2 regions of the Bacillus spongicola genome follow, and region 2 is predicted to be linked to the other one. Evidence: predicted binding sites of a transcription regulator. Region 2 holds the regulator's gene; the other holds the start of a gene.
The links. Region 2 encodes Rex, which represses fermentation and respiration genes when NADH is low (regulators of the CRP and FNR family bind a similar motif). Its sites were predicted from a motif close to TTGTGAAATATTTCACAA; they were not measured.
Positions count from the first base shown of each region.

Region 1: a site for Rex is predicted at 7,954-7,971, ahead of U8D43_RS17120 (L-lactate dehydrogenase). Genes of this name have one in related genera too.

Region 1 is NZ_JAYKTS010000031.1:5,724-28,899, forward strand. It holds gene U8D43_RS17075 (sensor histidine kinase) at 1-303, shown strand, start outside; gene U8D43_RS17080 (SIMPL domain-containing protein) at 900-1,565, opposite strand; gene U8D43_RS17085 (hypothetical protein) at 1,581-2,027, opposite strand; gene U8D43_RS17090 (cupin) at 2,847-3,203, shown strand; gene U8D43_RS17095 (GNAT family N-acetyltransferase) at 3,347-3,751, shown strand; gene U8D43_RS17100 (transposase) at 4,174-4,464, shown strand; gene U8D43_RS17105 (IS3 family transposase) at 4,512-4,898, shown strand; gene U8D43_RS17110 (IS3 family transposase) at 4,899-5,351, shown strand; gene U8D43_RS17115 (hypothetical protein) at 5,560-6,174, shown strand; gene U8D43_RS17120 (L-lactate dehydrogenase) at 6,975-7,913, opposite strand; gene U8D43_RS17125 (NCS2 family permease) at 8,138-9,436, opposite strand; gene U8D43_RS17130 (M20/M25/M40 family metallo-hydrolase) at 9,693-11,363, shown strand; gene U8D43_RS17135 (hypothetical protein) at 11,754-11,921, shown strand; gene U8D43_RS17140 (hypothetical protein) at 11,872-12,024, shown strand; gene U8D43_RS17145 (nitroreductase family protein) at 12,242-12,850, opposite strand; gene U8D43_RS17150 (winged helix-turn-helix transcriptional regulator) at 12,992-13,300, shown strand; gene mscL (large conductance mechanosensitive channel protein MscL) at 13,800-14,132, shown strand; gene helD (RNA polymerase recycling motor HelD) at 14,767-17,034, shown strand; gene U8D43_RS17165 (pirin family protein) at 17,320-18,027, shown strand; gene wrbA (NAD(P)H:quinone oxidoreductase) at 18,112-18,720, shown strand; gene U8D43_RS17175 (RluA family pseudouridine synthase) at 19,060-19,974, opposite strand; gene U8D43_RS17180 (DUF5365 family protein) at 20,127-20,531, shown strand; gene U8D43_RS17185 (thioredoxin family protein) at 21,189-21,659, opposite strand; gene U8D43_RS17190 (disulfide oxidoreductase) at 21,660-22,085, opposite strand; gene U8D43_RS17195 (glycoside hydrolase family 13 protein) at 22,887-23,176, shown strand, end outside.
Region 2 is NZ_JAYKTS010000038.1:416-11,181, reverse strand. It holds gene groL (chaperonin GroEL) at 1-784, opposite strand, end outside; gene groES (co-chaperone GroES) at 836-1,123, opposite strand; gene U8D43_RS18480 (CPBP family intramembrane glutamic endopeptidase) at 1,389-2,114, shown strand; gene U8D43_RS18475 (YdiK family protein) at 2,277-2,477, shown strand; gene tatC (twin-arginine translocase subunit TatC) at 2,497-3,243, opposite strand; gene tatAY (sec-independent protein translocase protein TatAY) at 3,261-3,431, opposite strand; gene U8D43_RS18460 (redox-sensing transcriptional repressor Rex) at 3,488-4,156, opposite strand; gene U8D43_RS18455 (ABC-F family ATP-binding cassette domain-containing protein) at 4,693-6,618, shown strand; gene tsaD (tRNA (adenosine(37)-N6)-threonylcarbamoyltransferase complex transferase subunit TsaD) at 7,225-8,235, opposite strand; gene rimI (ribosomal protein S18-alanine N-acetyltransferase) at 8,228-8,689, opposite strand; gene tsaB (tRNA (adenosine(37)-N6)-threonylcarbamoyltransferase complex dimerization subunit type 1 TsaB) at 8,670-9,395, opposite strand; gene tsaE (tRNA (adenosine(37)-N6)-threonylcarbamoyltransferase complex ATPase subunit type 1 TsaE) at 9,392-9,847, opposite strand; tRNA gene U8D43_RS18430 (tRNA-Asp) at 10,414-10,490, opposite strand; tRNA gene U8D43_RS18425 (tRNA-Met) at 10,640-10,713, opposite strand.

The sequences.
Region 1 (23,176 bases), on a different contig from region 2:
ATGCCTTTGGGTGGTGAAATTATCATCCGGCTTCTTACAGAAGGTGAGGAAGCAATTTTTGAAGTGAAAGATATGGGAGAAGGAATTCCTGTCCAAGAACAACCGTATATTTTTGAGCGATTTTATCGTGGAAAACGGAAAAAAAACAAGATTCGGGGATTAGGATTAGGGCTAAGTTTTAGTGAACTTTTAGCCAATGCACAACGTGGATCATTGTCATTGCTAACTAGCAATGAAAACGGATCGGTTTTTCGCTTTTCACTTCCTGTTAGTGCAAATGGTATGAGGAGAACGTATGAATAAAAAAGAGAGCGGATTGCTGCTCTCTATTTCTATTTTTTTCTCCTTAAAAGGTGCATAATTCACAAGGTGATTTCACAAAAATTAATGTTTACCGGATCAGATAAACATTAGAAAATAGGCCCTCTTGGTATTTTATTTCGAAGGCTGTTTTCGAATTAGTTCTTATTTCGTGATGAAGAATGATTTCGGGCATCTTTTCGCATTGTTTTTAACTCGAAATGAGAAAAGAAAAATGTGTTTCCATCCGTTTTTATATGCTAGAGCAATAAAGTATACCAAAAGAGCCATCACGAAAGACTGTTTTGCAAAGTTTGTTGATTTTCAAACCAGTCTATAAACGTTGATTTAGTTTTGTTTCGGTCATCATTTCGGCTATATTGGATGATAACCAACAGTGAAATGGAGGGTGTAATCAATAACTAGATGAAATAGCCACAATGTATATGAAAAGATGCAGAACATTCCTCCTTGTAAAGGAAATCAATCTATTCGTCGGCTTTCAGAAGGTCAGGAGCGACAATGAATGCGAATAGAGTCATCCACAACATTTCACATGCTCGAAGTTCTTATAAAAGTAATTGATAGCTAATAGAAGTTTAACTGAATAAATAATCTACTTGTACTCTTGCGACAACACCAATTTGACCAGTTGCGATGGGGGTTGAGCTTTCTGTGCTATAAGCTAACACCTTACCAGTGGGTTGCGGTGAACTCATATCAGGAATCTCTTTAATATTGATGGGTGAAGGTTGAAGTGTCTGTCCTGATGACTGGGCTAAAATCTTGGCCTTTTCGTAAGCTACATCGTACGCTTTGGCAAGTGCTTTTAGGTAAGGAACTCGGATATCCAAAAGTGAAAATTCAATTCGTTCTACAATATTCGCGCCGCTATTGACTGCATCGTCAATGATTTTTCCTACTTGGTTTAGATCAGTTATTTGCACTCGAAAGACTTGTCGAACATCATACCCTTTGAATAGTTGTTTTCCGTCCACATAATCATATTGCGGATAAATCTGATAAGTAGACGTTTGGATGTCCTTCTCCTCGATCCCGTTTTTATAGAGAGAATGTAGAATACGTTGTGCAATTACTGAGTTTTCTTGCTGTGCTACTTGTAATTCTTTATTGGATGTTAAGACCCCCATGAAAGCAATAGCAGCATCAGGCTCAACCTTTATTGTAAAACTACCAGTTACTTGGATCGTTTCTTTGCCTTTAAATATTTTAGTTTGTCTCTGTTGAAGGGGATACGAATACACCGTTATGAGCCTCCTTTACAAGCATGTAAATGAGCGAACTCTTCTCAAATCAACCCCATAATACATCCACATATAGCCATTCCAGCGATATCCACTCATACTTCTTCTTCCGATATATGTGGGATAATACCAGAAGGAACGACCTGAATTTAACCAAACATAGGTATAGCGATATTTACATCCTTTAATGGCTCCTGGGTCGACCGCACTCACACCAACCGATTGCTGCTCCATTGGAATTGTCGACGGGGGTGGACCAGGTGGTTGATCTGCTCCTCCTGATGGGAAACCAGGTGTACCAGGACCTTGCCCGCCTCCAGGAAATGGGCTTGAGGGAAAACCGGGTGTACCAGGACCTTGCCCACCTCCGGGAAACGGGCTTGAGGGAAAGCCAGGTGCATTTGGAGGCTGATTACCTGGTGGGAACATGGGAAATGGTGAAAATTGTCTTGGATCGTACATATCATTACCCCTTTCAAAGTTAGTCACTTTATACGTATGTAAAATGAACAAATAAGTGCCTATCCAACATTGAAAAGCGGAGCTGGGTCGATCAGCAGCGGCGGGCAAATGTTGGTTCACGTAGAAGGTCCTGACCTTCGAAGTGGAGCGTTATTAGTCCCATAGCTGCTACCCGGTGAAGCTAGACAACATTGAAAAGCGGAGCTGGGTCGATCAGCAGCGGCGGGCAAATGTTGGTTCACGTAGAAGGTCCTGACCTTCGAAGTGGAGCGTTATTAGTCCCATAGCTGCTACCCGGTGAAGCTAGACAACATTGAAAAGCGGAGCCGGGTCGATCAGCAGCGGCGGGCAAATGCCAGATCACGGAGTGAAGGCTGCATCACAAAGTGGCTCAGACCTTTACAGTGGACAGTACTTTTACGTCTACAAGAAAAAATCAGCCCACTTTTTTCAAACGAGTTCGGTTTTGGAACACAAAATATGAAATAGCACTTTAATTATCAAACTAAATCACTTATAATTTTGTCTCTTCTTTTCCCCTTATATAGCAGCAATCATTGGATCTTAACCTTTGAAGTAGCATACAAAATTGCAAACCAAATAAACATAATAATAACAGTCATTAACAACGTGCTAATTAAGAGTTAACTGTCATTCTATTTGCTATGTTGATTTTGATAAACCAAATGAGGAATTGTAATTTTATGCTAAAATAAATATTGAGTATGTGAAGGATTGTTCTTAAACTAACGGGTAGGATGACGGAATTAAGACTTACAAAAGAATGGCAGTGAACAAGAAACTATTTGGGGGTACTAAATGGAAATTTATCAATTTACAAAAGAAACAGGTAAGAAAATCAAGAAATTTAATTCCGATTTTATAATGTCGCATATTACCCAAACTCAAAAAACAGCTCATATAGGATGTATTCACTTAGATCCAAATGGAGTAATCGGTTATCATCAAGCAGTAGTAGCTCAGCTTCTGTTAATTGTTAACGGAGAAGGATTGGTTAAAGGTGAAACAGGTGAATTCATTAAAGTACATAGTGGCGAAGCAGTATTTTGGGAGAAAGACGAGTGGCACGAAACCAAAACCGATACTAGATTAACCGCAATTGTTATAGAAAGCGAAGAGTTAACCACCTCATCATTAATGCCTTTATTGAAATAGGATATGTTAAGCAAACGGTAGCATAGCGTATGATTAGGTATGGTGGTTTAAGCTATTAGGTAGCATTTGTTGAATAAATAGGTTACAGAGTTAGAGAATACTGGAGTTGATTAAGTGGTGTTGAACAAGAGGATACCAAGCGGGTGGGAGACAAAAGGTTCACAATTAAAGACCTAACTGGAGAAGAAATTCAAACTGTTCATAAGTTATATGACCAAGGGAGTTTTGTTCACCAATGGGATGTCGATAGCTTAGATAAAGCGTATGTATATCATTGTTTTACCGTTGGTGACTTACCGTCTAATGGAACCAGAGCCCAATTTGTAATTCAAGTTATAGGAATGAAGGAAACTGGCCGCATTGTTGGGTTTCTTACTAAAGATTACAGATATCCAATGTCTGGAACATTCAATATTAACTACCTGTATATTGACAAAAAGTATCACAAACAAGGACTGGGACAAGAAGTGGTTACTGAATTGTTAAGCGTGTTGAAACGGATTAAAAATAGTGAAGTGCGGGCAAATGATGAAATAAAAATAGGGTAGCTCTTAGGTTTTGGATCAAGCTTGGACTTAATACAATATATGGGATTTTTGGAGACGATGAAGACGGTGTTGAAAATCACGCTGACATAGAGTTAATTAAATATTTGTGAGTTTTTTCTTATTCAATTAAGGAGGGCTTATCTTGAAGAATAATTAAGCACTTATAACATTAAAGAGGCAGTTTAATTGAACAATTTATTTTAAAAAATGGCTGTTTTCGCAAAGATTGTGGCTTTTCGTATCGGTTTATTATCTATGATATAGCATTGTTTTGGGCATCATTTCGTTTGTTTTTGATAGAAATCAACAGTGAAATGGAGGATTTAGTCAAAATCAGATGAAATTAAAGTTAGTCTTAAAAGTGGACACATAAAAATGATAATCCGTTGCACAATAATTATCATTAAAAAGGACGTGTTCACATGAGTAATCATCACTCGAACGAATATCGAGAGTATGTAGCTAAGATGGTCGTTGAAGAAGGTAGGAAAGTGACAGAACTAGCCTATGAGTTAGAGATCCCTTACTCGACTATTATGCGATGGGTAAAAAAGTTAAAAGAGGCGAAAAATGCTGACAAATCTGTTGAGTATATTACTCCTTCAGACCTAAACAAATTGAAGAAACAGCATGAAAAAGAATTAAAATCTCTTCAAGAGGAGAATGAAATTTTAAAAAAGGCGATGCACATCTTCACGAAAAAGCAGGAGTAAAGTATGAATTTATCCATCTCCACAAAGATGAACATACTGTGGTGAAGATGTGCAAGGTACTGGAGGCATCAACAAGCGGTTACTATAAATGGGTCGATCGACAAACTCAGGAAGAGACAGAAAAAGAAAAGAAGAAAAAGGAACTGAAACAAAAAATTTGTAAGTCTTTTCATGAGAGTCAAGGAACTTACGGTAGCCCAAGAGTATATGATGATTTAATTGAGTGGGGCTACCAAGTCTCCCAAAAAACCGTAGCTCGGTATATGCAGGAAATAGGGTTGAGAGCGACTCCATTAGAGAAATACGTTGTTACTACAGACTCAGATCATGATTTAACGATCTATCCTAATTTAGTGAAGAGACAGATCGATGTAGATATTCCAAATACGGTTTGGGTAGCTGATATTACATATATCCGAACATTGAAGGGATAGGTGTATCTTGCTTCCATTATGGACTTGTTTTCACGAAAAATTGTTGGATGGAGCCAAGGAATTTCAATGAAAAAAGAACTTGTTTTAGAAGCATTGCGAATGGCTCAAACAACGAGACGACCAGGTAAGGGATTGATCCATCATTCTGACCGTGGCTCCCAATATTGTTCTAATGAATACGTAGAGGAATTAACTCAGAGTGGGGCTAAAATTAGTATGAGTCGAAAAGGAGATCCATATGATAACGCTTGCATCGAATCGTTCCACGCGACCATAAAGAAAGAGCTTATCTATCGGCGTAGATTTCAAACAAAAGAAGAAGCGATGAGGGTTATCAATCATTATATTACAAGTAGGTACAATGAGAAGAGGAAGCATTCTAAGCTGGGATATTTGCCGCCAAATAACTTTGAGCGAGAGTATCAACTTTCGATCCTAGAATCAATCTCATAATATAGCCATTTGGCGTTAGAAAGGATCAATCATGGTCTTGGATTGATTCTTTCTAATGCCCCACCAAACGAAGTGCGGTAGGAAAGTAGGAAAATTAAATCTCATTTTTTATTGTCCATTTTCTTGACAGAAGTTCAAAATAGCCACAATGTATACGAAAAGAGCCTTAAAAATAAAGTAAAAAGGTAAATACTTCGGAGGTAGGAACATGAAAAAGATATTTATTCTAACTACAATACTTATTACAGGCATTATATTTGTAATATTATTTAGGAGTGGGCAGTCCATAGATGCTATTCGAGAGGTCAGGGGCGGTATAGTGGATAACATTGAAGTGATTGATACCATTAAAACGGATAACGGAATCATGATTTATTCAGTTGGAAATGTGAATGATGGTAAGAACAATATGTACTTTGTTGACATGGTAAGCAATTCTCTTACAGGCTATAAATGGTTAGGCGGCGGTGGACATACTAGTCAAGATGTGCCAGCAACCAACGATTTCATTCTTTCATTTCAATTATTAAGTGAAGATCAGAATATCAATCCTACATTATTAGGAGTAATTAAAGACCTGAATATCGCTAATATTAAAGTTAGCACACAAAGCAAATCAGTAGATGCAATTTTTTATGAAGTGAATGATGTTGAAATATTTTATGTAATCCCTCTTAATAGTAATGTTTCTAATTCCAAAGACTACAGAATTACGATTACATACAAAAACGACTCAAGTATCACTCATATTATTTCTGGTAATAAACTTACTAAGTTGGAAGAGGGAAAACCATTTTATCTAAATAAGAAGGACTTAAAATAATTTTACTATTATTAAAGCTCGTTTCGTATACATTGTGGCTATTTCATCTGATTTTGATTAAATCGTCTTTTTCACTGTTGATTTCCGTCAAAACAGACTGATCAAGCTGTAGTGGCTAGGGACTGGGGGCATTTGTCAGCTCACTGCGTGTTCTGTCAGATGCCTGCCGTCCCTTGACAGCCACTTCCGCGTTTCGTAAATGATGCCCGAAACAAAGCTATATCAACGTTTATAGACTGGTTCGAAAAGCAACAAAGTTTACGAAAGCAGCCTTTATTAAAAATGTATTCAAGTACACTCCATAAATGGGGGTTTTAGTTGGTGCGAAACGTTCCCTGCTAAAATGGAATGTGGTCACACGATTTCACTAAAGGTATGGCAGTTTTAGGTTTCTAACACTGAAGGGTTATGATAGAGGAGTAGAACGAGGAGGTAGCCCTCTGAAAGGCTCCCCCTGCGTCGAATAGCACGTTGTTTAGTAAAGAGAAGCGTGTTAATAAACTCGGGGCTAATAGTCGTGGGGTGTAACCGTAACAGTTCGGCTGACGAAATCCTACCTGATAGGGTGATGTAAATCGTGATGCCTGGGTTGAACCAATATGGTGAGAATCCAACGAAATAGAATATGAGACTATAAAAAAACGCTCAGAGATTTTTTATCTGAGCGTTTTCCTTTACCAATCGTAATGATATATAATATGTTAAACGGTTCGATAAGTCTGTTGCTATTTTGACTCAAAAAAACATTTTAGGACTATTGTTTTTTTGTATAGTAGCTAAGATTGAGAAAGATGCTAAAGTTAAAATGATTTTTTTAGAATGTCTTTTAATACGTGTGAAGAATGCTTGAATTTTTTCTTTTCATCTTCACTGAGCGATAATTCAATGACTTTTTGTATTCCGTCCCGGTTAATAACGGCCGGCACTCCGATATATAAATCTTCTTCGTCATATTGACCTTCTAGAAGAGCAGAGACTGTTAAAATACAGTTTTCATTATGGAGAATGGCTTTAGTGATACGAACTAAGCCCATAGCAATCCCATAATAGGTGGCACCTTTTCTCTCAATAATGTGGTATGCTGCATCGCGAACGTTAATAAAGATATCATCTAGATCTGCCATTAATTGATCAGGAGTTTGCTCCACTTGTTCAGTTAAGGGACTAACTCCAACTCGAGCGTGGCTCCAAACTGGAAATTCTGTATCTCCATGCTCCCCCATGATATAGGCATGGACATTTCGCGTATCTACTTTGAAATAGTCTCCTAATAAATATCTAAGTCGTGCAGTGTCTAAAATAGTTCCAGACCCAATCACTCTTTCTTTAGGTAATCCTGAAAACTTCCAAGTAGCGTAAGTTAAAATGTCAACAGGGTTGGTGGCAATTAAGAAAATGCCGTCAAATCCGCTCTTCATGACTTCTGAAACGATAGATTTAAATATCTTAATGTTTTTATCCACTAAATCTAAACGAGTTTCGCCAGGTTGTTGACTTGCTCCAGCTGTAATAACGACTAAATCGGCATCAGAGCAATCTTCATAAGTACCTGCATATATTTTCATCGGTGAAGCAAAAGCCAAACCATGACTTAAATCACGAGCATCACCATCTGCTTTTTCTTTATTTACATCGATAAGAACCATTTCTTGTGCGACGCCTTGATTTAACATAGCAAATGCATAGCTTGAGCCAACAAAGCCAGTTCCAATTAAGGCTACTTTATTTTTATTAATCATTTCAATCACCCTTTTAGTTTGAATAATAGTAAAAACTTATATGTGACTTACTTCACAATTAGAGAATATCAGAATTTCAGGTGTTCATGTGTGACAATTATCACATGAAAGGGTTTGCAACTGCAAATAATTATTAATTGTCATCTGTTGTTCATAAATTCACGTTTTTTATGGTGTAAATAGTAAAAAAGAGCTCACCCAATTGGGTGAGCTCTTTTTCAGTTTTAATGAGGTAAATAAATGAGTTGAATCAAGAATAAGAGGGCAAACACATATACTAAAGGATGAACGATTCGCCACTGTCCTTTGACAACTTTAAGAATTGGATAGGAAATAAATCCAAACGCAATTCCAGTTGCAATGCTAGAAGTAAGTGGCATGCTAAGGATGATAATAAACGCAGGAAAAGCCTCATCAAGGTCATTCCAGTTGATTTTTGCCATACTTCCCATCATTAAGCTACCGACAATAATCAAGGCTGGCGCAGTAATCGCAGCGATACCAGAGAGTGAGCCTACCAAAGGACTAAAGAAAGCTGCTAGAACAAACAATCCTGCAACTGTAACCGACGTTAATCCTGTTCTTCCTCCTGCAGCGACTCCAGATGAAGATTCAATGTAAGCTGTTGTAGGACTTGTGCCGAACATTGCGCCAACTGTAGTGGCCATAGAATCCGCCAATAGAGCTTGACGGGCACGAGGGAGTGATTTCCCTTTCATTAATCCTGCTTGTTGAGCGACTCCAACCATCGTTCCAGTTGTATCAAATATCGTTACCAGTAAGAATGAAAAAACGACGGCATATAATCCATGACTAAACACATCACCGATGGCAGAAATAGGGTTGGTTATGAGAAGTTCAGGCATAGAAGGAGCAGCAACAAAACCATTATTAAAGGAAAGATCTCCTGTAAAGTATGCAATAATTGAAGTGAGTATCATTCCAATAAATAAAGCACCATTCACTCTCAAGACCATTAAGATTAACGTTGCGGCCAAGCCGATGAGTGTTAAAATAACAGATGAGTCATGTAAATCTCCTAAACGAACTAAGTTGTTAGGGTCAGCAACAATAATGTTTGTTAACCTTAACCCTATAAAAGCAATAAATAGACCGATTCCAGCTGAAATACCATATTTTAAATTGTCAGGTATCGCTTCAATTAATTTTTCACGTAGTGTTGTCAGCGACAATAGCACAAACAATAGACCGGCAAAAAAGACAGCAGCAAAAGCAATCTCGTACGTAATATCGTCATTGGCTAGTACAACAGAATAAGTAAAATATGCATTAAGTCCCATACCCGGGGCAATGGCAATCGGATAATTCGCTGCTAGTCCCATCCATAATGTGCCGATGACAGCAGAAATGATCGTCGCCATGAACACAGCCTGAAATGGAACGCCTGCATCTGCAAGAATGATCGGGTTAATAATCACAATATAAGCCATTGTTAAAAAGGTGGTGACACCAGCAAGTACTTCTGTTTTTGCTGTCGTGTGATTTTTATTTAATTTAAACATAAGAACCTCCTAAACACGAACATTTTTTAGTGCATTTACAATAATATTCGTTTTTATAGTAAAATGCAATGATAATTTCTAGAAGAGTATTTGGACTAAGCCCTTATCGCCATCTCATTGAGTTCATATGCTAAGCATTGTGACGAGGAAAAAAGCGTCTCAATTCAGTTATCGTCTGCTACTGGTTATTAATAGTTTGTCCTTATGTTCTATATTGGATGAAGCAAATTAATTTCGTTTGAAAGGCGGGGGGAGCATGTTTCAACATTTAACTGGAAAATTGGAGTCAGAGCAAGTAGAATTTCTAACACGAACGTTAGTTTCACTAAAAAGCTACAATAGTACAGTAGGCGAAACAGACAAAGCGCTCTTTATTCAACAACTCATTGGATCTTTTCCGTATTTTAAAGAACATCCAATGGAAGTGTGGGCCCAAAACATACCTGCTGATCCTTTTGGGCGAAAGAATATTTTTGCTCGAGTGAAAGGGAAAACAAGAAAAACCATTTTATTTCATGCCCATATCGATACAGTTGGAACAGAGGATTATGGTTCTTTGCAAGATATGGCTCATCATCCAGAATTTTTGCAAAAGTTTTTTGTCGATTTCGATGGGGATGAAGGATTAAAGTTGGAAGCAATGTCAGGGAAATGGCTCTTTGGACGTGGGGCATTAGATATGCAAAGTGGAATTGCTGTTCATCTCGTAAATTTGCTCCATTTTAGTGAGCAAAAAGAAAAGCTTAATGGAGATGTGTTGTTTTTATTTAATGCGGATGAAGAGAGTCAACATCGAGGGGTACTGAGTGCAATCCACGAGTTATATGAAATGAAACAAAACGGAACCAAGTTTATAGCAGGACTAAATAACGACTTTATTTCACCCATGTATGAAGGAGACACACAAAAATATATATACACCGGAGCGGCAGGGAAAGTGTTACCTTGTTTCTATATATATGGGCGCGAGGCACATGTAGGAGATGTTTTACAAAGCATAGACCCCACTCATATTGCCGCTAATATCATATCAGAAATTAATCACAATTTAGCGTTAACAGAGAAAATCGATGGAGAGTTTATTCTCCCACCAACCTGTTTATATCTGAAAGAAACAAAAGAAGAATACAATGTTCAAACACCTGTGAGTGCAAAACTGTATTTTAATTATTTTGTTTATGAGAAAGCCGCAAGTGAAATCTTGAATGATTTAAAATGGAGAACGTCTTTTATCTGCACAACGTATGAAAAAGTAGCTAAGGAAAGATTTGAAGTTTTTCGCCAGAAGCAAGGTTTCCCGGAAACAGATCTTAATTGGAGTGTTCATGTTGTAACGTTGAATGAATTTATTGAGGAGTTAACATCTAAGGGTGTAGATGTAGATGCAGTAATGGAAGTAGCTTACCGTCTTAATCATGAACAAGGGAAAGATGAACGAGAATTAGCTTTCCAACTAGTTGAAGCCTTACAACAATGCGACCCAGATAGATCACCTCGAGTGATTTTGTTTTATGCCCCTCCTTATCTTCCACATAATTATTTGGATAAAGACAATGAATTTGGAAGCAAAGTAAAAAAGGTATTGGAGGATACGCTAGAACAACTTTCGGACCATTATGACGAAAAATTTGTTCTAAAACGATTTTTCCCCTATTTGGCCGATGGAAGCTTTCTATCTATTCCTGGATCTGAAAAGGATATTCAAGCATTTAAAAAAAATATGCCAATGATGGATGTATTGTATCCACTCCCTACTCAAAAAATTAAAGAACTAAATATTCCATCGATTAACTTAGGTGTATATGGAAAGGATGGACATAAATGGACTGAGCGCGTATATAAACCATATACATTTGAAGTACTCCCGAAATTGATTAGAACTGTAGCGATGGAATTGTTGAAAATAAAGTGCGAAGGTGTAGAATAACATGAATGTTCAGTGGAAAAGAGGACCAAAAAACTTTGATGAGCTTGCATACATTTCCTCAAATTTCAAATGCACAACAGAATTAATCTAAATGATTAGATAATAAAAGGTTGTTCTCGCAAAAAATGTGGTTTTTCGGATAGGAATAAAGTCCTTGATTAGTGTAAATCGTTTCCTAACGAAAAATTTTTGATTTCTAAATGAAAACTAAGACTTTGCTCGAAAAAACCTTACTGCCTGTTTTTTCATTGTTGTAGGAGCAACGATGTTTATAAAAGGCTATTTTCGCTAAGTTAGTTGCTTTTCGAATCAGTTTATCATCTATGAACTAGCTTTGTTTCGGGCATCATTTACGTAAAGCGGAAGTGGCTGTCCTGCGGCGTCAGGCAAATGAAGAGCTCGGAGGTGATGCCTGCATCACTGGAGAGTTATTCATTTGACCCCGAGCCGCAAGCCACTGCAGCTGGATCAAGAAAAGCGGAAGTGGCTGTCCTGCGGCGTCAGGCAAATGAAGAGCTCGGAGGTGATGCCTGCATCACTGGAGAGTTATTCATTTGACCCCGAGCCGCAAGCCACTGCAGCTGGATCAAGAAAAGCGGAAGTGGCTGCTCAGGGACGGCAGGCATCTGTCAGAACACGCAGTGAAGCCTGCTTCACGTAGTGGGCTGACAAATGCCCGAGTCCCTAGCCACTGCAGCTGGATCAAGAAAAGCGGAAGTGGCTGCTCAGGGACGGCAGGCATCTGTCAGAACACGCAGTGAAGCCTGCTTCAAGTAGTGGGCTGACAAATGCCCGAGCCGCAAGCCACTGCAGCTGAATCAAGAAAAGAGCCATACGAAAAGAGTACACTCCGTAATAAAGGAGTGTACTCTTTTTATTTAAACGAATTCGACAATTCTTTCTAAATCTAAGCGATTGGCTTTACGTGCCTCTTGAAGTGGTTTGCCAATAGTCATCAGCATCACAGGGACATAACGATCAGAAATATTGAACTCTTTCACAAGTTGATTGGGATCAAATCCACCGATTGGACAAGTATCCCAACCTTTAGCTTTTGCTGTTAACATTAGTTGCATAGCTGCTAATGAGGCATTAGAGAAAGCCGCATCACGAGCGTATTGGTCACTTTGATAAGCACCTTGAATTTGTTGATTTAGGGCCTCTTTAATTTCTGGTGACATAGCACCAGCTGCAACAGCGGGATCAAAGACATCATCCACATTTTTATTTGCTTCCAAATCACCTAGTACGGCAATAACTGCAGAAGCATCGACCACTTGTTGTTGGTTGTAGGCAATTGGTAATATTTTCTCTTGAAGGTCTTTTTGATCGAAAATCATAAATTTCCAGTGTTGTAAGTTCCAAGCAGATGGTGCCTTCCCTGTTAATTCAAGAATCTCTTTCAGTTCATCTCTTGGGATTTGCGTATTAGGGTCGTACACTTTTGTAGAACGTCTTTCTTCTGCTACATCAAAAAAATTGGTCATTGATGTATCCTCCTTCTCTTTGGCTGGATGTATTTTACTAATAAAAAGTAAGTTACTTACTTTACGTAAGTGATTTCGTTGTTTACTATAATACATATAAGCTGTAACATCAAGAAAAACGACTGAAGGAAGTGTGTTTCAATGCAAAAGCCTTGTGTTTGCCCTAAATATGAGGAAGCATTTACGTTACTAGGGAAGAGGTGGAATGGTCTCCTCATAAGAGTATTATTCTCCGGACCGTTCCGTTTTAAAGATATTAATGATAAAATTCCACTAATTAGTGAAAAAGTCTTATCCGATCGGCTGAAAGAGTTAGAAGAAAAGAAAATTATCAATCGAACGGTTACCTTAGAAGTACCAATAAAAATACAATATGAACTAACTGAAAAAGGTGAGTCTCTTCGCCCTGTTCTTGATGAGGTCCAAAAATGGGCAGACGATTGGATATAAATCAATAGGAAAACGTTGAAAAAACGATAAAAATTTCCGTAAAATAGTTTGCACTGAAGTAGATAGCAGAACCGTAGTGCATTAATTCCGCATCCCGGAAAAAACTAGTGTGAAACCGATTTATTAAGGCTGTTTTCGCAAAGTTAGTTGCTTTTCATACTAGCCTTTAAACTGTGACATGGCTTGGTTTCGGGTCATCTCTTCGTAATTATTTGAAGAGAGTATCTGCAAAAGTAGATATTTGACCTAAAGTGATGGATCAAACGCAACAATGCATACGAGAACAGCCTAGAAAAATTATTCTTTTGGAGGTATTTAGATGTTTGGAAATAAAGAGGAAAAAATCTTAGGAATTGTGATGTTTGTGGTTGCTTTATTATTATTGTTTTCAATATTAAGGCATTATATATTTTAAGGATCCTTAGGTAGTAGGATTTTCGAACAAGCTTGTCATCCTTTCCATATGTTTTATAGAATAATGCATATGGGAGAGGGGATTATGTGGAAGGAATTTAAGCAATTTGCAATGAATGGTAACATGTTTGACCTAGCTATTGCGGTGATAATTGGATCGGATTTTAGTAAGAGTGTGGAACCTTTAGTAAAAAATATTATGATGCCCTTGCTTGGAGTGATCATCGGTGGAGTCCAAATCGAGCGTTTGTATATTCCTATTTGCGCTCACCAAATTTTAATGGGTCTTATTTTACATGCTATTTTAGACTTTCTTATAGTATCATCCACTATTTTTTGGGTGGTTAAGCTTATCAACCGGCTCAGAGGGCACAAGGAGGCCTATGAATTAAAAGTAAGACAAACATTGCACTCTTAACAGAAGGATGTTCTCGCAAAGTTTGTGGCTTTTCGAATTAGCTCTCAATTCGTGATGAAGATTGACTTCGGGCATCTTTTCGCATCATTTTTAACACGGAATGAGGAATGAAATTATTGTTTCCATCCTTTTTTTATGCTACAGCAACAAAGTATCCGAAAAGATCCTAACAAAAATACGTAACCTGCTAAAAAGAAAAGAAATGGGGGCAAAAGTACCAGATGCTACAGAAAAAATATTGAGTGTTCCGTTTCATAAAGAAACGTTCGATAACCCCACAAGGTATGGAAAAGCGTTAGGAAGTCCTTTAGACACTTTTTCATACCTAATAAAAAATCGTGCTTTTATCTCCATCTATACATTATTGATTCAAAAGTACGAATACTATCCACAAAATTCCATCCCTTCAAACTCAAAATATGATGAATAGAAGTTTCAATTATTTTAACTATGTCTAATTCCAAAATAGTTAATGTCAGTATAAAAAGATAAGAGAGATTGAAAAAATATATACACTTCAAGGAAAAGATTGAACAGTTCTTATTTTTCTGATAATATAATCTTCTGCACTTAAAACAAACCTCAATCGTCAACTTTCTCCATTGCGGCTGAAACTAATGGAAAGGAGAAAAAAATGACCGATCAAACACCTTTACATCCTGATTTTACGAAAGAATGGGATCGACTCGAATTTACCAAGCGCTACCTTTTAGCTGTTATCGCTACGGCTGAAACGAGCAAGAATCAGTTCCAAGAAAATATGAAGCGAGCGTTCGGTGATGTGGATTTTATTGAATCCTCTGCAGCCTATACCGACCTGCTCACAAATGCTAGTTTTTATGAAATATCTAAGGATGAACTTGAATCATTACGAAATGCATTACATAAACCATATTTTGCCCGGCTCGACTTTAAAAGAGAGGGAGGAGATCAAACCGAAAAACATTATATTGGCAAAACATCCTTGTATCATCGAGAAAATCAAGATCAAATTATTGTTGATTGGCGTTCCCCGATTGCAAACCTTTATTATGAAGGTCGAATTGGACGGGTAGAATATAACGCGGATGGTGGATTATATCGTGGTGATTTATCCTTAAAACGCCAATTTATGATTGAACAAGGACAATTAGATGAAATACGTGATATTGACTTAACAACGACGGACGAACTCTTACAAGAGTCTCTTGCAAAAAGTTCCAGTAACCGCCTCACTGAAATTATTACAACAATCCAGGAAGAACAGAATCGAATTATTCGAGCGGATCTTAATCGTCCTATCATTGTTCAAGGAGCGGCTGGAAGCGGGAAAACGACAATCGCTTTACACCGTATTTCCTATTTTATCTACAACTACAAGCAATTTTTTGATCCAACTCAGTTGATGATTTTAGCTCCAAGTAAATTATTTATTGATTATATATCTGAAGCTTTGCCTGAATTAGGTGTTGACCGAGTTAAGCAAACGACGTTCTCTGAATACACACTACAATGTATTAATGAAGAAAAACTAACACTTATGCCTGATGAAAAATTAGTTTCCTTACTCGAAAATCCAACACAGGAGGACATTCTAGCAAGTAAAGTATCCGGCTTCAAGGGATCAAAGTTAATGAAAGAAATTCTCGATTATTATATACAAGAAATCTATCTGAGGTTTGTACCAAAGGAAGATTTTTATGTTGAGAAGTATCGACTATATTCTGCACAAAAATTCACAAAACTATTGATCGAGGAATACTATTACTTACCTCTCTACAAACGGGTGGAAAAATTAAAGAAGCTTCTCCAAAGCACGGTGAGAACAAATAAATCATCTATGCTAAATCGAATTGAAAAATTCTTCGATGACAGAATAGAAATAGCCTTATTTCGCAAGGAAAGCGAGGAACGACGGGCTTATGTAACAAAAGCTTTAGATAATAAAGAAGAGAGATTGAAATCTCTGAAAATAAGTATACGCAAAGCAGTAACAAGCTATATGAAGCAATTTGAAAAGAAAAAGCTTCTAACCTATTATGCTGAATTATATCAAGATCCTTTAATGCTCATTAAACGATCTAAAGGGAGGTTAACCCTAGATCAGGCCGAAGAAATCTGCGATTATACGACAAATCATATTCGCAATAAGAGTTATGAAGTAGAAGATTTAGCCCCTTTACTATATTTGCAAACGCATTTATTTGGTGTTGAAAAAGAATACAAAGTAAAAAACGTAGTGATTGATGAAGCACAAGATTATAGTTATTTGCAGATTCAATCATTAAAAACCGCTTTTGAAACAGATATGTTTACTCTTGTCGGGGATTTAGCGCAAGGAATTCATTCTTATCGGGGCTTGACCTCCTGGGATGCCGTGTGTCAGGAAATATTTCCAAGAGCTACCTATACGGAACTTCAAAAAAGTTATCGTACGACCGTAGAAATTATGGAAACAGCCAATGAACTTCTAGCACGTTTACCCTACCCTTTTCCAAAAGTTAATCCTGTTGTTCGTCACGGCGAAAGACCAGAGTTTATAGAAGTAAAGAAGGAATCACAAATCGCTGATAGTATATTAAAAAAAGTTGAAGAATTGAGAGAAGAAGAATATCAGACATTTGCAGTCATTGGGAAAACGATGAAAGATTGTGAAAGAATAGCTATAGCGCTAGAAAAAAACGATCAAGGCTCAATTAAGCTCTTAAAAGAACAAGCTAGCATTCCGAAAGATAAAATTGTAGTCGTCCCCTCATATTTAGCTAAAGGATTAGAATTTGATGTGGTCATGATTGTTTCAATTAAGGAGTCTTTTTCAGTTGAAGAAGAGCTTGATATTAAATTACTTTACGTTTCGATGACAAGGCCGCTGCACCGCCTATTCTTTTACGGAGAGGATAAAGAACGATTTCTATTAGATTAAGGTCATGAGTGTTATTCTGGCTAAAGAATGTCATTTGGTTTGGGTAGTGGGGAAATAATCCTTACAATCCAAACCTTTTTTAGACTCAATTTTGTTCGGAAAGTACAGTGACATATTGAATGGTGCTCTTCATTTGACAGAGAAGAAACAGCGTTATATAATTATCTTGAATTCGAGATAAAATATTATATCTTTGGTTCGAAAAATGTATATTCATATCGTTTCATTAGCGGAGAATAGGGTGTTTTGTTAAAAATAGGAAACTACAAGGAGAGGTGATGGAAAATGTTAACTATTTATCGAGCAGACGAAAGATTCACAGCAAACCATGGTTGGCTGCATAGTCGATTTAGCTTTTCATTCGCAGATTATTATGATCCAAACAATATGAACTTTGGACCAATGCGCGTCCTTAATGATGATATTGTCGAGCCCTTAAGAGGATTTGGTTCCCATCCCCATAAAGAAATGGAAATCGTCTCAATTGTGTTAGAAGGGCAGCTCAAACATGAGGATTCTACTGGTGAATCTGCGGTAACATCTTTTGGCGGAATTCAACGGATGACGGCAGGAACTGGAGTCATTCATTCAGAAATGAATCCTTCCAAAAAAGAGGCGGTTAACTTCTTACAAATGTGGTTTTTACCTGAAAAGAGTGGTTTAGCTCCGTCTTACGAAAAATCGGAATTTGATTATCGGAAATTAAAAAACAACCTTTTACCAGTTGTGTCTAGTGCCCATAAAGGTGATCAGGTTGCTCATATTCATCAAGATTTAACCATTTATTTGTCTGATTTAAATAGGAATCAAAAGCTATCTTTTTCACAAAAAGAAGATCGAAATACATTTATTTTTGTGATTAAAGGAGAGCTAGATATTGATGGCGAAAACCTTCAAACCCGAGATTCCGCACGAATTACAATGCAAACAGAGGTCAATATGATAGCAACGCAAGACGTTCGCTTTATGTTAATTGATTTACCGCGTTCTTAATTCATGAGTTCAAGCTCTATCAAATCTGGTAGGGATTTTACTATATCTGGTCGTTGATCAGAAAAAAATAAAGGGAGAGATTTTATGTCAAATGTAAAATTAGCGGTTATCTACTACAGTTCAACAGGAACGAATTATCAGCTTGGGAAGTGGGCTGAAGAAGCGGCAACGGAACACGGAGCCGAAGTAAGATTGGTTCGTGTAGAAGAACTAGCACCTGAAGCTGCCATTGAATCTAATCCTCAGTGGAAGCAACATATAGAAGATTCAAAAAACGTCCCGGTTGCCGGATTAGATGATTTAGAGTGGGCGGATGCTTATATCTTCTCAATACCAACTAGATTCGGAAATCTTCCTGCTCAAATGAAACAATATTTAGACACAACAGGTGGTCTGTGGTTCCAAGGGAAATTAGCGAATAAAGTGGTCAGTGCCATGTCTTCTGCGAGCAACTCTCACGGTGGCCAAGAGCAAACAATTCAAGCACTTTACACAACGATGATGCACTGGGGAGCGATTATTGCAGCACCAGGTTATACAGATGACTCAATCTTCGGAGCGGGCGGTAACCCATATGGTACGAGTGTAACAGTGGATAAACAGGGAAACATGATTGAAAATGTTGAGGCAGCAGTTAGACATCAAGCAAAGCGTACTGTTAACATAGCGGCAGCCATTAAAAATAATCTTTAAAGGAAAATAAACTGCATAGAAAAAACCTTTTGAATACGACCTAAACAATCAAAAAACTGGCGAACAAAATCGCCAGTTTTTTGGTGTAAGAGAAAAAGAATTTATTGGAATTTGCGAAAGTATGTAATGAAAGAAGGAGTGTAGTTCGAAAGCGGGACATGATTAAAGAATGACCGCACGCCACTGCAGCTGGATCCGTCTTTTTTTATGGAAATCAACAGTGAAATGGATAGTTTAGTAAAAAATCAGATGAAATAACCAAAATGTATCGGAAAAGAGACATTTAGAAATAAATAGGATTTCCACAGTTACTAGTCGCACTACCAATTGTTTCCCACTTTAACGTTGAGTATCGTCAACCATTCCCCAAATTTCTTTACTAGAGAAATCTGCTTCGCATTCAATGCTTTCTAAGGTTAGCGGATGTTGAAATGATATTTTTTTGGCATGTAGCGCTTGATGCGAGAAGATTGCTGATCCACCGTATAGGGTATCACCTGCAAGCGGATGACCTAGGTCACTCATATGAACGCGAATTTGATGAGTTCTTCCCGTTTCTAATGAAATTTCAACCAACGAAAGGTTTTTGTTTGGAATATATTTACTTTTTTGGTAGTGAGTAATAGCGGTTTGTCCATTCACGGAAACTCTTCGCCTAGTCGGGTGATGACGGTCTTTTCCTATGTTTTTTTGTATGGTCCCTTTGATTTTCTGTAGGTTTCCATGTACAAGTGCCAAGTAAGTTCGCTTGATTTTACGCTCCCTTAAATGTCGGTCTAAAATCGCTTGACTTAATGCGTGTTTTGCAAAAATGATGGACCCAGATGTATCCCGGTCAAGCCTGTGAATGGGATAAGCACGGCATTGTTCCCCTTTTTGTAGCAGATGGTAGGCAACCCCGTTAGCTAATGTGTTGTTTTGTTGAGGCTCATTAGGGTGAGTGTCTATACCAGAAGGCTTGTTGATCACAAGTAGATGGTCGTCTTCATAAAGGACATTAATTAATTGAAAAGTTGGAATAAAGCCAAATGCCTCTTTCTTGAAAAGGTCGATTGAAATCGTATCTCCAGATGTTAATTCATTTTTCCAAGAAACAAGGCTACCATTGACTGTAATGGCTTTTTCCATTCTATATTGGTGAATTATCTTTTTCGGGGCTTTCCATATGTTTTGTAGTAAATATTCAATTGTTATTTGTTCCCAATTTTTAGGTAGACTCATCGTGAAGATGCTTCCTTTTCTTTCTGTAATCATGTTAAAGCCTCACTTTGTAGGTTTTCTAGTCATTCTGGATAAGAGTAGTGAACGGTTTCATGGTGATAATTACCACGATAGCTTTTTTCATATTATGTTATCCTATAGGTACTGATTTCATAGACTATTATAAAGAAAAAGGTGGGGTGTAAGTGAAAATTCTAACTGCGTCGACTGAGGGGCAAGAAGAGAATATCCACAATCTTATTCGGTATTTTTATATTCGTATTTTTCCTAATTTTTTCTCTGAAGATGAGATTGTACAGTTTAAACAAATGAAGGTCCTACATATTTCTAATCAAAATCAAGAGTATATTGGAACACTTAAAGAATCGTTTACTGTTATGTCCTGCCTCGCTACCTTAATCTCTATTATTGAATCTCACGATAAAGAAGAGCAAGAAAAACATTATAAACATTTATTTTCACATAATGTTTCTTTATTAGAAACAAAGGATTTATTTTTTCCTTTCACTTATCAGCAATTTTCACAAGCAAAAATGCAAGACTTTTCGATTACGATATATGATAAGCCAGCAAATCAGTTTCTTGCGTGAACTCCTTATTCATTTGGGGGTTTTTTTTATGATAAAAAGCAGGCGTTAGCCTGCTTTTTCTTAAAAATATGTTGTTTTCGCAAAGATTTTGTCTGTTTCAATAGAAGTGAAAGCCTTGTCTAATATTACATCGTGCTCTTTTCCTAACTACAATTTATTCATTTCAAGACAAAAAATAGGAAATTAAACGAAAAACCTTACTGCCTGTTTTATCTTTGTGACAGAAACAACTAGGTTTATGAAAGGCTGTTTTCGCAAAAGTCGAGGCTTTTCGAATCAGTTTATTACCTTAGATATAGCATTGTTTCGGGCATCATTTCGTTTATGTTTGATGGAAATCAACAGTTAAAAGGGAAGATTTAATCAAAAATAAACGAAATAGCCAATAGCCACAATGTATACGAAAAACGCGTTGGCAGCGCTCACGTCACGCCGCTAACGCTTATCATGAAAAAAGTAATTTCAACCCCAATAATGGTATAAACCCGATATGTTTAGAGCAAGCTTTCTAATTTGGCGATGCCTATATATGCCTTTTTTCATACAAAAGAGCCTTATGATAAGAGATTAAAAGGAAGAAAGGAGAAAAGTAATATTAGTTTCGTTTCTAGATCCAGACAATTTCCATTCTATTTAGGCGAATTCATGCTCCGAAGATTAATTTAGTACTTCTTCATCGAAAAACTGTTCAAAGGCTACTTCTGGTTGTCCCCCTACAATTCGTGCAACTTCTTTGCCATCTACATATTGAACAATTGTTGGTGTGTACTCAATATTGTACTCATTCCAACCTTGTTCAAATTCAAGAAGGTTATATTGTACTAGGTCAATCCCTAAATCCTCAGCAAGGGGAGCAACAATAGGGGTAGTTGCTAGACAATGCGAGCAGGAAGAACTGTAGAAGTAAACAGTCGTTTCCTCACCATCTGTTAGTTTAGACTTTAATTCACTAGGTAATATGACGTTTTGATAATTTGGGTCATCCAGCAGCTTTATCGTGTCTTGTTCAAGAGAGTTTTTTTGGAACATGTTTCCTTCACTCGCCTTGGACTGTTGATAAGAATTTAGCAAAGCGATGCCAATAAATAAAACGATGACTACACCGAAGAGTATAAGTGCTTTTTTCAATTAAATTTCCTCCTTTGTCCATTTTTTTAACCATATGCTACAAATGAAAATAATACTAAATGCAGTAAAGGCTAGAAAAGGGATGGTAACAAATCCGAACCAATTAATATATTCTCCTGTACAAGGAATTCTACCACATGCTGGGGCACTATCACTAAAGAAAGAGACTTTCTGAATGAAGTAGTGATAGAGAGATACAACAATTCCTAAACCTGATAAAGCCAAACTATAAAGCCAAAATTTCGTATCTTTTTTCCAAAGAGCTAAAAGAAGTAGAAGGGACATTGGATACATAAGAATACGCTGATACCAGCATAACTGGCAAGGTTCATATCCTTTTATTTCGGAAAAATAGAGAGACCCCATCGTGGCTAACAATGCAGTCGTCCAGGCAAGAAGTAAAATATTTTCTGCTTTTTTTGTCATTATTGTGTCCTTTCAGTTTTCACTTTAATATCCTTTCAAATTATAGTATGTTTACATTGTATTTGTAAAATGTAATATATATATTAAACGATGAACATTTTGTGAACCGAAATGCAAACGATTGCATTTTATTATCTTTAATGAAAGGCTATTTTCGTTTACATTGTGGCTATTTCATCTGGTTTTTGATAAATTCCTCCCTTTCACTGTTGATTTCCATCAAAAACAGACGGATCCAGCTGCAGTGGCTTGCGGCTCGGGGTCAAATGAATAACTCTCCAGTGATGCAGGCATCATCTCCGAGCTCTTCATTTGCCTAACGCCGCAGGGCAGCCACTTCCGCCTTTCGTGATCCAGCTGCAGTGGCTTGCGGCTCGGGGTCAAATGAAAAACTCTCCAATGATGCAGGCATCACCTCCGAGCTCTTCATTTGCCTAACGCCGCAGGGCAGCCACTTCCGCCTTTCGTGATCCAGCTGCAGTGGCTTGCGGCTCGGGGTCAAATGAAAAACTCTTCAATGATGCAGGCATCACCTCCGAGCTCTTCATTTGCCTAACGCCGCAGGGCAGCCACTTCCGCCTTTCGTGATCCAGCTGCAGTGGCTTGCGGCTCGGGGTCAAATGAATAACCCTCCAGTGATGCAGGCATCACCTCCGAGCTCTTCATTTGCCTAACGCCGCAGGGCAGCCACTTCCGCCTTTCGTGATTGATGACCGAAGCAAAGCTAGTTCATAGATGAGAAAATGATACGAAAAGCAACAATATTTGCGAAAACAGCCTATTGAAAAAGGACGTGTAAAAATGAAACAATGGTGGAAAGAAGCTGTCGTGTATCAAATATATCCACGTAGTTTTATGGACTCAAATGGAGACGGAGTTGGCGATATTAAAGGAATCTCTGCTAAATTAGATTATTTAAAAGAACTAGGAGTCGATGTTGTCTGGCTTTCGCCTGTATATGAATCTCCAAATGATGACAATGGCTATGATATCAGTGATTACCGGAATATCATGAACGAATTTGGGACAATAGATGACTGGGATGAAATGCTAACCGGAATGCATGAGCGTGGAATTAAGCTTGTCATGGA
Region 2 (10,766 bases):
CCACTAATGTCGCAAGCGCTTCTCCTTCAACATCTTCAGCTACTAGTAGCAATGGCTTACCTTGTTGAACCACTTGCTCAAGTACTGGTAGGATTTCTTGAATGTTGGTAATCTTTTTATCTGTAATTAAGATATAAGGATTTTCAAGAATTGCTTCCATTTTATCGGAATCAGTTACCATGTACGGAGACGCATATCCACGATCGAATTGCATACCTTCTACTACATCAAGCTCTGTTGAGAATCCTTTTGATTCTTCAATAGTGATAACGCCGTCGTTGCCAACGCGTTCCATTGCTTCTGCAATCAATTGGCCAACTTCTTCGTCCGCTGCTGAGATTGCCGCAACTTGAGCAATAGACTCTTTGCCTTCGATTGGTTTAGAGATGTTTTTCAACTCTTCAATCGCAGCTTTTGTCGCTTTTTCAATTCCTTTACGAATGCCAACAGGGTTTGCTCCCGCTGTTACGTTTTTCAAACCTTCACGAATCATTGCTTGCGCAAGAACTGTAGCGGTAGTTGTACCGTCACCGGCGATTTCATTCGTTTTGCTTGCTACTTCAGCAACAAGCTTTGCACCCATGTTTTCAAATGCATCTTCAAGCTCGATTTCTTTAGCAATTGTCACACCATCATTAGTGATTAGTGGAGAACCGAATTTTTTCTCAAGAACGACGTTACGTCCTTTTGGTCCAAGCGTTACTTTTACTGCATCTGCAAGTTGATCTACACCACGAAGCATAGAACGACGTGCTTCTTCACTAAATTTAATTTCTTTAGCCATATTAAAAAGACCTCCTTGAATTTGAATTCCTTTGTATGTGAAAAGGGAAAATTATTTACTTAGAATTGCAAGAATATCATTTTCACGAAGAACAAGATATTCAGTAGCTTCATACTTCACTTCTGTACCTGCGTATTTTGAGAAGAGAATACGTTCGCCGACAGCAACCTCTGGAGCTACACGCTCACCGCTATCAAGTACGCGACCTGTTCCTATTGCTACGACAACACCTTCTTGTGGCTTTTCTTTCGCAGAGTCTGGTAGAACAATCCCGCTAACCGTTTTTTCTTCCGTTTCAACTAGCTCAATTACGACGCGATCACCTAGTGGTTTTAACAAGTGAAACAACCTCCTCAATAAATATGTAGTCATGATAATTAGCACTCACCTCTTTAGAGTGCTAACACAATTAATATAATAAAGAATTCACTTTTCTTTTGCAAGCATCAAGCCTTATTTTTTTCTAAAAAGGTTCGACAAAAATCACTCCATGTTTTGTCATTTTTCGCAAACCCACTTCTTCCAGCTTTACCATTTGAACAGTCATCATTTTATTAGTAGAATGGATAAATGATTATGATCAACTTTCTAAAGGAGAACTTACATGAATAAACGATATGGCTATATCCTAATCATCTACATAGTCATGCAACTTTCTACCTCTATCGCCGTTCCGCTTATTTATAAGCTCGGACTGAATTCCTTTGGTGTAGAAGATAAAGAAAAGATGCTCTATTTAGCTGCGGGGTACTGGCTATTTATTAGCTTTACACTCACCCTTATCATTGTACTTTTTTTATTACGAAAAAGCGAAAGATATGAGGACTTTGGCCAACAGCATTCAATTCCACTCTCCATTTCTTGGGGTGTGGGCGGAATATTTCTCGCCTTTTTAGCACAGGCCCTCGCTATTACTGTTGAATCTTTTCTCGGAATCGAACCTGGATCGGAAAATACAGCGACAGCGATGAAAATCATCTCACTTGTGCCAATTGCGTTAATTGCTTCCTCGGTCGCCGGACCAATTTTAGAAGAAATTGTTTTTCGACAAATCCTATTTGGGGCACTCTATAAGCGAATGCCATTTCTGGCCGCTGGTTTCTTAAGTTCCCTTCTATTTGGACTGGCTCATCGCGAATTATCCCATATTCTGTTATATACGACGATGGGCTTTACGTTTGCTTTTCTGTATGTGCATACGAAAAGAATTATTGTTCCCATCATCGCTCACGTTGGCATGAATACACTCGTTGCGCTCATTCAATTTTATCCTGCAATTATGAAAAAAGTAAGCGCACAAGTCGCACTATTTATTCACTGGATAGGGTAATCACGCTCTTTTTAAACATATATATTGAAGATTTTTTTCTTTTCGTCTATTTTTGAACAAAATCAATACCAGAATAGAGAACTCCTTCGAAAATGAACTTCAATAGCTACAATAATGTACACGAATAGGGCAAGGACTCTATAGGATTAGGAGGACGTTTTTATGAGAAAATCACCTTTGTTTACTGGTATCATTTACACCTTACTCGGAATTCTATTTACGTATTTTTCAATCCAAAATGTTGTGACTCATGGCTGGGGATTTTTCACTTATCTTCTCATTTTCCTAGCAACATTGGATTTAGGTTCAGGACTTCGGATGATTAACATCCACATTAAATTAAAAACGATGCAAAAAAAATAGACCCAATGGGTCTATTTTTTTATTCTTCCATTTCTCTTTTCTGTTCTGCAAGCAAAGCTTTTTTATAACCAATTTTACATATACCTAAACTGATTTCATATAAAACAAAAAGTGGTAGAGTAACGAGTAAATGAGACATAATATCTGGTGGTGTGATCATTGCGGCAATCACAAATAGACCAAAGTAAGCATACACCCTCATTTTCGACATCAACATTGGTGTAATAATCCCTAACCTTGTTAAAAACAACATAATGACAGGGAGCTGAAACAGAAATCCGAACGGAATGGTAATTTGAAAAAGAAATTGAAAATACTCATTGATGCCAATTTCCTGTTCAATTTCTAGATTCACAGACAAATTCAACATAAAGTCGACTACAAATGGAAATAAAATAAAATACGAAAAAGCTAATCCACCAAGAAACAAGATCACCGTTACCGGAATGTAACTCAACGTGACACGTCGTTCTTTTTCATATAATCCCGGGGACACAAAGGACCATAATTGAAAAAGAATTAACGGGAGCGCCATTAATAATGACAAGAATATTATTACTTGGATGTAAATCTTTAATGGATCCGTTAACCGAAACGCATTCATCGTTATTTCTTTCGCTTCATCCGCATTCTGCAAGTAAACAATCAACGGTTCGGCGAGAAAAAAGCTTGCGATAATCGCAAACAAGAAGAAAACGACCACAATGAGAAGCCGTTTTCTTAATTCATCTATATGTTCATAAACAGTCATATCATTTCGACTCATCGTCAATCACCTAACATTTACTTAGCATCATTTTTGTCTTTGTCTTCGTCATCCGCTAAGCCTTTTGTGGCATTTTTGAATTCGCGCAACGTACTTCCCATTGCTTTCCCTAGTTCTGGTAACTTTTTGGGACCGAAAATTAATAGTGCAACTACTGCTATTGCTACAAGACTACCTGGACCTGGCATTACGCTACACCTCCTCAGTACTATATTACATCATTTTACCCCTAAATCCTAATTTCTTAAAGCCCTTCTTGTGACGTTTCCGTGTCCTTAGTAGAATAGTTCTTCAAGAAATAAACTAGCGACTGCAATTCAACCGCTAAATCAATATGATGGATTCGAATAGACGAAGGAACATTTAACCGTGCCGGCGTGAAATTCAAAATCCCTTTCACATTCGCACTCACTAAGCGATCCGTTATCGTTTGAGCAACAGGAGCGGGTACGGTCAAAATAACCACCTCTATGTTGCTTTCCTTGATTTTCTCTTCTAAATCGTCTAAAGCATAAATCGGTACGTCACCTATACTCATGCCCACTTTATCAGGATTCACTTCAAAGGCCATCTCAATTTTCGTGTTATTATTTTTCAAAAAATTATAGTGAAGAAAAGCTGTGCCTAAGTTTCCTACTCCAATTAATCCAACCTTGGTGACTTCATCCTGGTTTAGTGTTTTACTAAAAAAGCTTAGCAAATAGTTCACATTATAACCATAGCCTTTTTTCCCAAGTGCACCAAAATAAGAAAAGTCTCTTCTAATCGTAGCCGAATCTACTTTTACGGCCTCACTTAATTCTTTCGAGGACACTCTTTGTTTACCTGAAGAATGTAAGTTTTGAATAAACCGATAATATAGAGGCAAGCGTTTTGCGGTAGCTTGCGGTATTTTCATTGTGTCTTGATTCATTTCTAATCCCTCTCTATTTTTGAGCCAATCATCTCTCGATTTTTCTATTTAATAGAGCTTTCGGCTCATTTTGTATTGAATCCTATTTTCGGAAACGCTTCCATTAATCTCGAACTAGCTGTTTAGATTCCTCTTGGTCGGAAATATATCACTTTTCTTTGCAGATGAATCAATTTTAATTAAAGGCATGCCTGATGTAGACATTCTCCTCTTCATTCATTATCATACACTATTTCGTCAAGATTGTCTGTTACCTTTTTCACAAGTCCTGCTATTGCTCAACTTGTTTTAAGTGCGATACACTGTTTGTATAAGACTCTTTTCTTATATATTGTGACTCTTTCGTTTATTTTTCGATGGAATCCTCGATTTTGCTGTTGAAACCTATCAAAAATAGTCGATAAGATGAAGTAAAACCTTCCGCATTTTATAGTACAGTTCGCTAGTAAAGCTGATTGGTTTCTTACTGGAAACTAAATTACTCGGACACTTGAAGAGTTACTGACCAGTTTAAACGAGATGAATGAGGTGAATATATGATTTTATTACAAGTCAATAATGTAACAAAGTACTTCGGGGCAGAAATGATTTTATCAAATATTAAACTAGAACTGAAATCTAAAGATCGAATTGCACTTGTAGGTAGAAATGGTGCTGGAAAGTCAACTTTACTAAAAATCATCTCCAATCAACTTTCCTTTGATTCAGGAGAAATAATAAAACCAAAACATGTGACCATGGGCTATTTAGCTCAGCATACAGGACTGGAATCCAGTCTATCGATTTGGGACGAGATGCTATCTGTATTTGAGCATGTTTTACAACATGAAGCGGATTTACGCAAATTAGAGCTTGAGATGGCTTCACCAGATATTTATGAAAACACAGAGGCTTATGAACGGACACTATCCGAATATGATCGCTTAACGGTGAAATTTAAGGATTTAGGCGGCTATCAGTATGAATCGGATATTCGCTCTATTCTCCACGGATTGAATTTTGCTAACTTTGATTATTCTACCAAAATCTCCACATTAAGTGGCGGACAAAAAACGAGACTAGCTTTGGCTAAACTTCTCTTAACAAAACCTGATTTACTCATCCTAGATGAGCCCACTAACCATTTAGATATTGAAACACTCTCTTGGCTAGAGCAATATTTACAGGGCTATTCAGGTTCCATCTTGATTGTCTCTCATGATCGCTATTTTTTAGATAAAGTCGTCAATCATGTTTATGAAGTATCACGGAGAAACACAAAGAAATATCACGGCAATTATAGTGATTATTTACAAAAGAAAGCCGACGACTATGAACGCGAGAGTAAGCAATTTGAAAGACAGCAAGCTGAAGTAGCTCGTTTGCAAGATTTCATTCAAAAAAACATTGCCCGAGCTTCCACTACAAAAATGGCACAAAGCAGGCGAAAAAAACTCGAGCGAATGGACCTCATGTCTCAACCGCTTGGTGATGAAAAATCTGCCCATTTTTCTTTTGAAATTGAACGGCAAAGTGGGAATGATGTTTTAAAAGTTCAAGATTTAACAATAGGTTATCACCAAGAACCAATTTCTTCAAATATTAAATTTCAGGCTTCAAGAGGAGATAGTATTGCCTTAGTTGGTCCAAACGGAGTCGGGAAGTCTACCTTAATCAAGACACTAGTGGGAAAACTTCCATCCCTTTCTGGCAACTACCACTTTGGAGCGAACGTCAAGATTGGCTATTATGATCAAGAACAAGCCGAGCTAACTTCCAATAAAACCGTGATTCATGAACTGTGGGATGATTACTCGATGAAGACGGAAAAGGAAATCCGAACTGTTCTGGGCAATTTCTTATTTTCAGGAGATGATGTACTCAAGTCTGTTTCAACTCTAAGTGGTGGCGAAAAAGCCCGATTAGCTCTTGCTAAGATGATGTTAGAAAAATCAAATGTACTTATTCTAGATGAGCCAACAAATCATCTTGATCTTGATAGCAAAGAAGTTCTTGAAAATGCATTAATTCATTACCCAGGTACGATCTTATTCGTTTCCCATGATCGCTACTTCATCAATCGTATCGCAACAAAAGTTCTTGAATTATCCACAACAGAAGCCAAAGAATATCTTGGTGACTATGATTATTACGTCCATAAAAAGGAAGAAATGATCGAGCTTGCTTTATTGGAAGAAAAAGAACGTGGTGCATCCATCGTTACGCCTCAGATTGACACAAAGGAAAACCACCGAATGGATAAAGAGGCAAAGAAACTAGAACGTCAACGAATACGAAGAATTGAAGAAATCGAAGAATATATAGAAAAGCTTGAAAATGAGATTGAAGAAAAAGAAGCCATGCTATTTGATTCTGACATCTATCAGAACGCTGAAAAAGTGAAGCAGTTAAATGATGATGTTCTTGCAGCTCAAAAAACATATAATGACCTTTTAGAAGAATGGGAACAACTCCAAACATAGCCTTTCCCCTGCCCACGCAGGGGATGTTTTTTTAAAATAATATTCACATTTTTATCCACAACCAAAACCTTTATACTAATATAATCACAGGACTTTTCCACATTATCCACATTTTTTTATTGTTTTATCCACAAAATCATCCAAAAAGTAAGCGGTTTTATTATATGTTGCTCACAAGATATACAAAGTTATTAACAACTTATCCACAGTCTGTGTACAAAACAGACGTTCTACTTCCTCTTCTTCCTCAAAAATTGGTTATCCACAAAGTAAAGCATTGACCTTGACCTATCGGTGATAAGCGTATAATCAGAACTGATCATCGGCGTTTGCCTCGTTTTTGCGCTTAGCTTATGATCACTGTAATGAAGACTCATTCTTTACACAGCCTCTACATTTCACCTCACAGCATTATTTAACCTCTCTCCTTCACATCAACATACACACAAGTTTCCTGTTCCTTTGACAAGAGTCACTAGCGAGAAAAAGAAGCGAAGACCCCATTATACATAGGTTCTTCGCTTCTTTAATTTTCTGTATATTAATAAAAATCTTCAGTCCATAGAGAAGTAATTATTTTTTCAATGCTCTCAAATAAAATGTGCTTTATAACTCTAATCCAGGGTTTCCATTCATCGCTAGATTACCTCTTTTTCCTTGCTGATACATAACAGTCCCTACAGCCCCAATCATTGCGGCATTATCTGTACACAATGAAAGAGGAGGAATGACAAGTTCTACTTCTGGCAATTCGTTAAAGGTTTCTTCTAAGCGACTTCTTAACCCCTTATTTGCAGCTACTCCACCAGCAAGAAGAAGTTGCTGAACTCCATATTCCTTTGTTGCCCGAACTGCTTTAGTGACCAATACATCAATCACACTTTCTTGAAAACTAGCCGATAAATCTTCTGGAGAGATTTTCTCTCCTTTTTGAGCAGCATTATGAAGGGTATTGATGACAGCTGATTTTAGTCCACTAAAACTAAAATCATATGAACCCTCTTCTAACCAAGCTCGAGGCAGCTTAATCGAAGGAGTACCTAATTGGGCTAATCGATCAATATGTGGACCTCCTGGATAAGGAAGTTTAAGCGTTCTTGCCACTTTATCATAAGCTTCTCCTGCTGCGTCATCCCTTGTTTCCCCAATAACGTCAAATGAACCATGTTCCTTCATATATACCAGTTCTGTATGACCTCCAGAAACTACAAGCGAAAGAAGTGGGAATTCCATCTCTTTCACAAGACGATTAGCATAAATATGACCAGAAATGTGATGGACACCAATGATTGGAATATTATGCGCAAAAGCAATCGCTTTCGCTGCGTTTACTCCTATTAATAGTGCACCCACGAGCCCAGGTCCTTCTGTTACCGCTATTGCATCAATATCACTAAATGTCATATTGGCTTCCTTTAGCGTTTCCTCAAGTACAAGCGTGATCTCTTCAACATGATGTCTCGAAGCAATTTCAGGAACAACTCCACCAAAACGTTTATGACTCTCAATTTGAGAAGCTACTACGTTGGCGATGATCTCTGTTCCATTTTTTATTATGGCAGCGGCCGTTTCGTCACAGCTTGTTTCAATTCCTAATACAATTACATCTTTACTCATCTAATTTCACCCACATTACTAAAGCATCCTCTTGATTATCACTATAATAATTTTTTCGGATGCCGCCATTTTCAAATCCTAATTTCCTATAAAGTCCTTGAGCTGGCGTATTGCTCAATCGTACCTCTAATGTCATCGAAGTCGCACCATGTGAAATAGCATACTCCATCACAAATGTTAATAAAGCTTCTCCTAACTTCCATCCTCGACATTCAGGAAGAATCGCGATATTGGTGATATGCACTTCATCTACTACGAACCACATCCCACAATACCCAATAATTTTTTCATCGTTTTCCAGCACAAAATACTTAGCAAATTTATTATGTAGCAACTCGCTGTAAAAAGCCTCTTCTTTCCAAGGTACAGAAAAAGAAGCTAGTTCAACATCCATGACTCTCGGGACATCTTCAATTTCCATTAATCGAAATAAACTATTTTTTATTGATATCATGAATAAACCCTCGTTGGTTGGTTTGTGCCTCTAACCACTTCACTTCAGCTTCTGCTAATCGAATATAATTAGGTACAAGAGAATGAGTGTCTTCTTCTTGTTTATTCATCCCTAATATCCCTAATTCAGATGGTCTAGGATTTTGCTCTGTTAGCTCATTAAATACCGCTTGGTCCCCTAAAATAGATTGAATGGATTTTTTATGCAAGCTGACGTCATTCCCAACAAACAACACAGGCTGGTTCTTTTCTTTTAATTCCATTAGCCAATCAACAGCCAATACATTACAGTCCAAAGCCACTTCAGCTTGTTGCCCGCTATGATACGAATATAAGCCCGTGTATATTTGCCCTCTTCTCGCATCAACTAACGGACATATATACCCATTAAAATAACGCCCAACAGACGACATTACGGCTAAACTGGAAACACCCACAATTGGTATCTTCAACGACCAAGCAAGCGTCTTAGCAATCGTCACTCCAATGCGAACACCCGTATAGGAACCTGGGCCCTTCGCCACGACAATCTTTTCTAGCTCTTTTGGTGTCCAATCACACTCTTTTAATAAATGTTCAATGGCAGGCATAGCTCGAACAGAGTGATTCTTTTTTATATAAGTGATATATTCCCCAACAATCGTATCCTCTGTCATTAAACTTACACCTAGTGGATAGTTAGATGTATCTATGGCTAATATTTTCATGAAAATAACTCCTTACATAAGTTCTCGTAGCGATTACCGCGTGGGGAAAGTACAATTTTCCTTTCGTCAACTCCCTGATGAAACAAGGAAATATCCAAGCGTTCTGTTGGTAACTGATCCTGAATCAAATGAGCCCACTCTATAACCGTTACGCCAGAACCACTAAAGTATTCTTCAAATCCTAAATCCTCGAAGCTATCTTCCACACGATACACGTCCATATGGTATAAAGGTAGTCGTCCCTCGTATTCTTTAATAATCGTAAAGGTCGGACTGTTGACGGTTCTTTTTATATCTAATCCCTTGGCTAATCCTTTTGTAAAGGTTGTTTTCCCAGCCCCTAGATCCCCTTCTAATGTAAGAACAGCTCCGGGTTCTAACATTTTGGCAATATTGTAGGCTAGTTGCTGCGTTTCTTCATACCCTCGAGAAACTAATTCAATTGTATTCATATTCTTATACTCCTTCTCTAAGAATAGCACTGAACGCTAAAATTCTATATTACTCGTTCCATTCCATCCAAAAGAATTGGCCCAGCTTTTTTGTATGATCGCTCTAACTGCGTCTATGAAAATAAAGTTTTATTTAAGAAAGAGTCTTTTGCTAGACATTGTTGCTATTTAGTCTGATTCTTAACTGAATGCTCCATTCAGGTATGAATTTCGTACAAGAATAGACAAAAAGCTGCTCCAAAAGGTAGCATTTTTTGCCAAAAGCTATTCTCGTAAAGAATGTTACTTTTCAAATCGGAATGTAGCCCTTGACATGTATGACTTAGTGTTCTTTTCCAAAGGCAAGGGACTAACCTATGAAGTAGCTTTCCCTTATGATCGCTCGGGTTATGTTTTTGACACTTCATCTATCTCCTCTAAATTCATACTTTCTATTTCTTAAAAAAATCCTTAGGATAAGCATATCCTAAGGATCTATCTTTTATATGTAGTCTAACCTATTCCATCTAAATCAGCAAAAATCTCCATAAATAAAAAAAAGAAACTACAGTTTGTAATTTCAAAAATGGCGGTCCGGACGGGACTCGAACCCGCGACCTCCTGCGTGACAGGCAGGCATTCTAACCAACTGAACTACCGGACCAAAGTTTTTTTCTTTAGCAAAATAACTATCATTAATTTGCTTTAGCAAAACAAGTAACATTAATTTGCTTTAGAGAGTATACCGATCGATAACCAATAATAAATATTATCAACCATCCTCAATTATTCACTTCAGCAAAAAATAATGTATTGCGGGGGCAGGATTTGAACCTGCGACCTTCGGGTTATGAGCCCGACGAGCTACCGAACTGCTCCACCCCGCGTCGATAAGAGTGTTACTTTTACTATTCATGTTTTCAAAAAAATCATTCAATTT